2 regions of the Methylobacterium flocculans genome follow, and region 1 is predicted to be linked to the other one. Evidence: riboswitches for the same ligand, from Rfam matches in the RefSeq annotation. Region 1 holds a riboswitch; the other holds the start of a gene.
What was found. Region 1 has a riboswitch for cobalamin ahead of OF380_RS05370 (CbtB domain-containing protein). Riboswitches for the same ligand answer to the same signal wherever they lie in the genome.
Positions count from the first base shown of each region.

Region 2: another riboswitch for cobalamin. It lies ahead of OF380_RS01290 (TonB-dependent siderophore receptor); the one in region 1 lies ahead of OF380_RS05370 (CbtB domain-containing protein).

Region 1 covers NZ_CP107532.1:1,177,937-1,182,140, reverse strand. The annotation lists gene cobW (cobalamin biosynthesis protein CobW) at 1-682, opposite strand, end outside; gene OF380_RS05380 (DUF1636 domain-containing protein) at 679-1,092, opposite strand; gene OF380_RS05375 (CbtA family protein) at 1,085-1,882, opposite strand; gene OF380_RS05370 (CbtB domain-containing protein) at 1,910-2,086, opposite strand; cobalamin riboswitch at 2,139-2,331, opposite strand; gene cobU (bifunctional adenosylcobinamide kinase/adenosylcobinamide-phosphate guanylyltransferase) at 2,416-2,949, shown strand; gene cobO (cob(I)yrinic acid a,c-diamide adenosyltransferase) at 2,946-3,551, shown strand; gene OF380_RS05355 (hypothetical protein) at 3,551-4,204, shown strand, end outside.
Region 2 covers NZ_CP107532.1:272,373-276,576, forward strand. The annotation lists gene OF380_RS01290 (TonB-dependent siderophore receptor) at 1-1,554, opposite strand, end outside; cobalamin riboswitch at 1,874-2,081, opposite strand; gene OF380_RS01295 (alpha/beta fold hydrolase) at 2,266-2,508, shown strand; tRNA gene OF380_RS01300 (tRNA-Gly) at 2,517-2,590, opposite strand; tRNA gene OF380_RS01305 (tRNA-Tyr) at 2,659-2,742, opposite strand; gene recJ (single-stranded-DNA-specific exonuclease RecJ) at 2,811-4,204, opposite strand, start outside.

The DNA.
Region 1 (4,204 bases):
CGAGCCCGAGGATCACGCGGGGGTCGAGGCGGCCGTGCTCGGCCTCCACCATCTTCACCGCGCGGGGCAGGTGCTCCGTCACCTCGGCCCGGACCTTGGCGCGGCCGGCCGCGTCGAGGAGGTCGGCCTTGTTCATGACCACGAGGTCGGCGCAGAGGAGCTGGTCCTCGAAGACCTCCTCCAGCGGGTTGTCGTGGTCGACGCTCGTATCCTCCGCGCGCTGGGCAGCCGAGGCGGCCGGGTCGTCGGCGAAGAAGCCGGCCGCCACGGCGGGGCCGTCGATGACGGCGACCACACCGTCCACCGTCACCCGCGAGCGAATCGCCGGCCACTGGAAGGCCTGGACCAGGGGCTTCGGGAGCGCGAGGCCCGAGGTCTCGATGAGGATGTGCTCGGGCGGGTCGGCCCGGTCGAGGAGCTTGTTCAGGGCCGGCACGAAATCGTCGGCCACCGTGCAGCAGATGCAGCCGTTGGCGAGTTCGACGATGTCCTCGTCGCCGCAGCCCTCGATGCCGCAGGCGGCCAGGAACGAGCCGTCGAAGCCGATATCGCCGAACTCGTTGACGATGATGGCGAGGCGCCGGCCGTTCGCGTTCTCGACGAGGTGGCGCACCAGCGTGGTCTTGCCGGCCCCGAGGAAGCCGGTGACGATGGTGCAGGGGATCTTCGCGACGAGGGTCATTCGGCGGCGTCCGGGAGGCAGGGCGCCGCGAGCGGCGGAAAGGGCGGGATGCGGGCGACGACGCCCTTGCGGAATTCCTGCGGCCTCGCCTTCCAGGGCACGATCCCGTCCGGCGTGCTGGCATAGAGGCCGACGCCCTCCAGGATGGTGCGGGCCGACTCGGCGGCGTCGAGGTCGCCGTAGACGTAGGTCCAGCGGCCTTGCGAGGCGACCGCCACGGTGCAGGGCCGCTTGCAGACCGAGAGGCATTCGACGCCCGCGACCGTGATGCCGGCATGGCCGCCCGCGCCGACGGCGTCCTGGAGGGCGGCGAGCAGGCGGGCGCCGGCACGCGGCTCCGCGGTGTCGCCGGCGGCCCGGCAGGTGGCGCAGACGTAGAGGGTGACGGGCTCGGGTGCAGGCTCAGCCATGCGCCGGCCTGTCCCGCCCGAACAGCCCCCAGGCCCAGCCATAGGCCAGCCCGATCACGGCCCAGAACACGAAGGCGATGCCGAGCGAGCGGGCGGCGAACTGCGCCGCATAGGCCGCCGGCAGGTTCGAGGCGGCGTGGCTCGTCTCCGGCGCGCCGGCGAGGTGCGGCGCCACGAGGAGCACGAGGCCGCCCGCGATGGCGATCGGCGCCCGGCGGATCGCGATGAGGTAGAGCCCCATGGCGGTGGCGGCGGCCGTCATCACCCACCAGAACTGGCGGTCGGCCAGCGGCGCGGCCTCCATGCCGGGAAGCTCCGGCGCGAGGCCGAGGGCGGGCGCCAGCGCGACCGCGAGAAAGCCCCCGATGGCGAAGCGCAGGCCCGTCTCCGGGCTGGGCTCGCGGTTGCACGCGAGCAGGACGGCACCGAGCAGCAGCGCGTAGCCGACGCCCCCCACCAGGGTGGAGAGCCCGGTGAAGGCCATGCGCGGCAGGCCGGGGCCGGGCTGCCAGTCGGGCGCCGTCTCGCCGCCGCTGACCGCGGGGTCCCGGGTGCCGTGATCGTGACCGCCATGGACGCGCACGATCAGGGCGGTGGGCGACACGAGTTCGGGCGCACCGAAGGTCTGGTCGGGCGCGCCGAAGGTCTGGTCGGGCGCGAGGGACGCCTGCGTCTCGAAGCGCTCGGCCGCGATGATGAGCGGCGAGGTGAGCGCGAGCTGCAGGCCCGTCGCGACGACGGCCGCGAGGAAGCCGGCGACCAGGGCCGCCGACACGAGCCGGATGATCATGGGGGTGTCTGCCTTAAGCGGAGGCGCTCAGTGGCAGGGGAAGTTCTGGCTGTGCCGGAAATCGTGGGCCGCGTTGTGCAGCGCCATCGCGGGGGCGAAGCCCGCCATGAACACGAGGCCGAGGCCGAGGAAGGCGGCCACGAGCACGGCGCCGAGGCGCTCGTTGGTGCGGGTGCCGGTGAGGACGAGGGTGTTGGTCGACATCGGTTTATCTCCTGGCCGCCCCGCCGGCGGCCGCGATCGAGCGGGAGGGACGACAAGTCCCCTCTGGACGGCAGGTCTCCTGGCTCGCGGGTCGCTGGTCCTGCCGCCTTCCCGGATCGCTCCAGTGGCCGATGGCAGTCCCGTCTCCGCTCACAGTTGCGGGGGCAGCCGCGGTTTCAGGGTCGCCCCCTCACCGCATTCCCTTTTCACCCCGTCGCCGGGGCACCGTCCAGCCTGTGCTTCTACGCGGTTGCCGGTTCGCTGACAACGCGGCGATGCGGGGTTTCCCGCCTTTGACCGGAGGGGGCGATCTCGGGCACAGGAGGCGCATGCCGCAACTGCCTCCCCGACTGACCCTGGTGCTCGGCGGCGCGCGCTCGGGCAAGAGCGTCCACGCCGAGGGGCTGATCGAGGCCTGCCCTGCGCCCTGGCTCTATCTCGCCACGGCGCAGGCCTGGGACGACGAGATGCGCGCGCGCATCGCCCTTCACCGGGAGCGCCGCTCCGGCGACTGGATCACCCGGGACGTGCCCATCGACCTGCCGGAGGCCGTCGCCTCCGCGTCCGGCCCGGTGCTGGTCGATTGCCTGACCCTGTGGCTGACCAACCTCATTCTGTCCGAGGCCGCAGTGGACGCCGCCACCGACGCGCTGATCGCGGCCTGTGCGGCGGCCCCCGGCCCGGTGGTGCTGGTGGGCAGCGAGGTCGGCCTCGGCATCGTGCCGGAGAATGCCCTCGCCCGCCGTTTTCGCGATGCCGCCGGGCGTCTGCACCAGCGCCTCGCGGCCCGCGCCGACCGCGTGGTCTTCATGGTGGCGGGCCTGCCGATGTTCGTGAAACCCCAACCCGGAGCCACCCCATGAGCGATGCCGAGGCCGACCGTCACCGGGAGAAGATGGAGAAGCGCAAGGCCGTGCAGGACGCCGAGGTGGCGGGCAAGACCATCGAGAAGGGCCTCCTCATCGTCAACACCGGCCCCGGCAAGGGCAAGACCACGGCGGCCCTCGGGCTGATGCTGCGGGCGCTCGGCCATGGCTGGCGCGTCGGGGTGGTCCAGTTCATCAAGGGCGCCTGGGACACCGGCGAGAAGCATGCGCTCCAGGCTTTCGGCGACCGGATCGACTGGCATACCCTGGGCGAGGGCTTCACCTGGGAGACCCAGGACAAGGCCCGCGACATCGCCGCCGCCGAGCACGCCTGGGCGAAAGCCCTCGACCTCATGGCCGATCCGACGATCCGCCTCGTGGTGCTGGACGAGCTCAACATCGCCCTGCGCTACGATTACCTCGCCATCGACGCGGTGGTGGCGGCGTTCCGGGCCCGGCGCCCCGACCTCCACGTCATCGTCACCGGCCGCAACGCCAAGCCGGCGCTGATCGAGGCCGCCGACCTCGTCACCGAGATGGCATCGGTGAAGCACCACTTCGCCGCCGGGGTGAAGGCGCAGGTGGGGATCGAGTTCTGATGCGGGCGGTCGCGATCCTGGCCGTGACCCTCCTGGCCCTGATGGGAAACCCGTCCGCGCGTGCCCAAACCGCAGCGCCTTGGCCCGACACCTATCTCGGCCGGGTGGAGGTGCTGGCGGTGATGGAGGGGCTGAATGCCCGGCTGCTCGCCAGCCGTTCCGCCACGGCGACGCTGGAGGCGTGGTGCGCCGACCACGGCATGGCGGCGACGCCCCGCCTCGCGGCACACCTGCAGCGCGCGGTGGACAAGCCGGCCTCCCAGGAGACGCGCCAGCGCCTGAGCGTCGGCCCCGACGCGATCCTGAAGTACAGGCAGGTCCGGCTCGCCTGCGGCGATCACGTGCTGTCGGAGGCGGAGAACTGGTATGTCCCCGAGCGTCTGACGCCCGAGATGAACCGCCTCCTCGAGACGACGGACACGCCGTTCGGCCGGGCCGTGCAGGCCCTCGGCACGACGCGCCAGACTATCGATGCCCGGTTTCTCTGGCATCCGCTGCCGAAGGGCTGGGACCAGGCTTCCCCCTCGGCCTCCTCCTGCGGCGACCTCGCGATTCCCGGCCAGCTCTTCCAGCATCGCGCCGTCCTGTTCACGGCGGAGCGGGCGCCGTTCTCGGAAGTCGTCGAGACCTACGGGGCCGCCATCCTGGATTTC
Region 2 (4,204 bases), 910 kb from region 1:
GGGCGCGAACGGCACCCCGCGCGAGGCCGCCGCAGCATCGGGGCCGATGTTCGGCCGGAAGCTCGTGCCGACATTGGTGTAGAGGGCGAGTTCGGGCAGCGGCTGGTACACGAGGCCGGCGCGCGGGGTTGCCGCCACCCGCGTCTGCTCGACGTCGCTGCGCGTGACGCGCTCGCGGAAGGACTGCTCGAAGGCGTCGAACCGGACGCCCAGCAGCGCCTTCCATTCGGGGCTGAGGGCGATCTGGTCCTGCGCGTAGAACGCCGTGTTGGTGACGCGCTCCAGGTTGGCCCGCCGAATGGTGAGCGGCGGGAGAGCCTGCCCGTAGCGCGGCTCGTAGATGTCGATGGAGAACGGATTCTGTCGAAAGTTCGAGCGGTCGTAGATCGTGCGGCTGTCGGTGCTCTCGCGCTCGAAGCCGAGGAGCAGGGTGTGGCCGAGATCCCCGGTCGCGAACCGACCGACCACCTCCGCCTGGCCGATCGCCGTATCCCAACTGTAATCGCGATAATTCCGGTCACGGGACACCGTCCGGTTGTCGGCCGCGATCGCGCGGATCTCGGCGGATTCCCCCTCCAGGGTACCCGTGTTGAAATGCGCTCCGAGGCGCATCTGCCAGTCGGCGTCGAAGCGGTGCTCCAGGCGGACCTGCAGGGTGTTGGAGGTCTGCTCGGTGCTCTGGCCCGGCTCGCCGAGGAAGCGCGAGATCGGCAGGAACCCGAGCTGCCGGTTGATGGCGATCACGCCCCGGTCGAAGACGATGCGGTTGCGCACGAACTCGGTCTCGACGGTGAGCTTGGTGTCGGGTGTGATCTGCCAGCTGAGGGCGGGGGCCACGAACAGCCGGTCGCCGTCCACGAAATCCCGGAAGCTGTACTGGTGCCCCCCGGCGAAGTTGAAGCGGTACTGAAGCGTCTTGTCCTCGTTGAGGGCGCCGCCGGCATCCACCGTGCCGCGAAACTGCTCGAACGAGCCCCAGAGCCCACCCATCTCCACGAAGCGTTCGGCGGTGGGCTGCTTGGTGATGATGTTGACCACGCCGCCGGGATCGCTGCGCCCGAACAGGGCCCCGCCCGCGCCCTTGAGCACCTCGATGCGCTCGACGTTCTGGGTGTCCGGCGGCGGCGGCGAGCCGCGATTGATCGCGAAGCCGTTCTTGAAGATCTCCGAGGTGGTCACGCCGCGCACGGCGTAGCTGAACACCGTCAGGCCCCCGAAATTGTTCTGCTGGGAGACGCCGGGCGTATAGTTGAACACCCGGTCGACCCGCGTGGCGGCAAGGTCGGTGATGACCTCGCGCGACGCCACCGTAACGACCTGGGGGACGTCGCGCTGGGGTGTGTCGGTCTTCGTACTGCTCACGGCGCGGGCCGCACTGAATCCGGGCGTCGGGCCGATCAGACCGATCGCCCCCTCCGGGACGTTCAGGCCGATGCCGGTTCCCTCCACGGTGAGGGTCTCCAGGGTCACGGCCGCGTCCTCCGCGAGCGCCGCCCCGGGCAGGGCCAGGGCGGCCAGGGCGACGCTTAGGCGCAAGCCGTTTTGGAAGGACATCGACAGGCTCGGATGCGACGGCGGTGAGCCGGCCTCCCGCCCCGCGCGGAGCGCGCATGACGGCGAGACGGCCCCGGACCAGGGAGGGGATGAAACGTTATTACGTTTCCAAGCCTTGCCGTGCAACCAGAACGTGGTCCGACCGGACTCCTCCGGAGCCGGATCGGATCCGGGCGTCCCGCTGGTATCGAGGTTTTCGCGCAGGCGCATCGACACGATCCAAGAGCTTTGGCTGGTGTCAGGCCGAGCGGCACGCGCCGTACCGCCCCGACGCATCGGGCGGCACCGATCATGCGACCCACCGGAGCACCCCGCCCGAGAGACGTTCTAGGCCAAGGCAGGTCTCCTGGCTCGCGGATCGACGCCCCTGCCCGGCCTTCCCGGTGACGAGCACCAGTGACCCTGTTCGGCAGCGGCTCACCGCTCACAGTTGCGGGGGCAGCTTCGGCATCGCCCGCACGGGCTCGACCGAATTCCCTCTTAGCTCGCGGTACCGGACCGCAAGAACCTTGACGGTTCGACGTTTCCATGTGCCGCCGGTGGAGTCAATCCGCTGCCGGAAGCGTCGATACCCCGGTCGGGCGCCCTCCCCCGCAGGACCACAGGCGGCGCCCGCTCGTCGTCAACTCCCGGAGGCCGCTCGTCCTTCTTCCGCGTCGTCCCGACCGGCCCTACGGCTTCCATCGCGACGGCGCACAGGCGGTGCCCGGCGTGATCCAGACCTGGTGGCGACGGGGCATGACCGGCAGCGTCAACGCCCATGACGCGGGCATCGAGGCGTTTTCCGGGACCGATCAGACCGAGGATGTCCGGGTCATCACCGTCCCGACGCGGGTGCTGCACGGCGAAGACGACAATGTCGTTCCCACCGCGTCTTCGGCGCTGAGCTCGATCGCGTTGCGTCAGAACGGCAGCTACCAGTGCAGCCGGCGCGGCCTGAGAACGGATCCGTGAGAGAGGAGTGGAGCGGGTACCGGGAATCGAACCCGGGTATTCAGCTTGGAAGGCTGCTGCTCTACCATTGAGCTACACCCGCATCGATGACCTTACGCGATGGTCGTCGACAGTGAGACGCGAAGGAGGTGCTCGCCATCTCGAAACGTTTGGTGGGGGAAGTAGGACTCGAACCTACGAAGCTTACGCAGCGGATTTACAGTCCGCCCCCTTTGCCGCTCGGGACATTCCCCCAAACCGGCCGCTTCTCAGCGGCGCGCCGTCCTTATGATGACGGCTCGGGCACGAGTCAACCGCGTCCCTCAGTCGAAATGCGCGAGATCGCAGATCCGCACCTGCGCCCGCTCGGCGCCTCGCCAGCTGTCCACGGACAGGGTTCCGGCGACGTGGAGTTCGCGCCCGATCCCCGAGAGGATCGCCTGGCCGAGCGGGCCCTGCGCCGCCCGGAAGGCGATGGCGCCGATGGCCTGACCGTCGCGGCTGCGCAGCCGCGCCCGCACGTGTCCATTGCCGACGATGCCCGCATCCACGATGCGGTGGCGGGGCAGCACGAAGGTCGGCTCCGGGGCGGCGGCACCGTAGGGCCCTGCGCGCTGGATCATCCGGACGCGCTCGGCGGTGACGCCGCCGGCATTCACGGTGCCGTCCACCAGCAGGGCCTCGACGGCGCGCGCCTGCGCCACCGTCGAGGCCAGGGCTTCGCGCAGGTGATCGCGAAAGCGCGCCACGTCGGGTCCCGGCAGGGTCACGCCCGCCGCCATGGCGTGCCCGCCCCCCTTCAGGGCCAAGCCGGCCTCCACCGCGCCGCGCACGGCATGGCCGAGATCGGCTCCGGAGATCGAGCGGCCGGAACCCGTGGCGGTGCCGTCGGGCCGGATGGCGAAGGCGAAGGCCGGGCGGCCGAAGCGCTCCTTCAGGCGGGCTGCGATCAGGCCGACGACGCCGGGGTGCCAGTCGGCCGAGGCCGTGACCAGGACGGGGCAATCCGGGTCGAGGCCGAGCGCGTGGTCCATCTCCGCTTCGGCCGCGGCGACCGCCAGGGCCTCGATCGCCTGACGCTCCCGGTTCAGCCGGTCCAGCTCGGCGGCGATGCGCGCAGCCTCCGCCGCGTCCCCGGTGGTGAGCAGCCGGGCGCCCAGGCCCGCATCGCCGATGCGCCCGCCGGCGTTGATGCGGGGGCCGAGGAGATATCCGAGGTGCCAGGCTTCCGGCGGCTCGGCCAGGGAGGCGGCGTCGAGGAGTGCGGCCAGCCCCAGGCGCCCCCGTCCCCGCATCACCTTGAGACCCTGCACCACGAAGGCGCGGTTCAGCCCCGTCAGCGGGACCACGTCGGCGACGGTGGCGAGCGCCACGAGGTCGAGGGATTGCGTCAGGTCGGGAAGCCGGTCCGGCGGGAGGCCGTCCCCGCGCAGGCGCCGGTTGAGGGCGACCAGGGTCAGGAAGACGACGCCCGCCGCGCAGAGATGGCCGAGGCCGGAGAGGTCGTCGAGGCGGTTCGGGTTCACCAGCGCGCGGGCGGAGGGCAGGTGCTCCGGCGCGCCGTGATGATCGAGGACGATGACGTCGAGGCCGAGCGCCGCCGCCGCTTCCAGGGGCGCGTGGCCGCTGGTGCCGCAATCCACCGTGACGAGGAGCGTCGCCCCCGCCTCATGCAGCGCCGTGACGGCCGCGACGTTGGGGCCGTATCCCTCCGTGA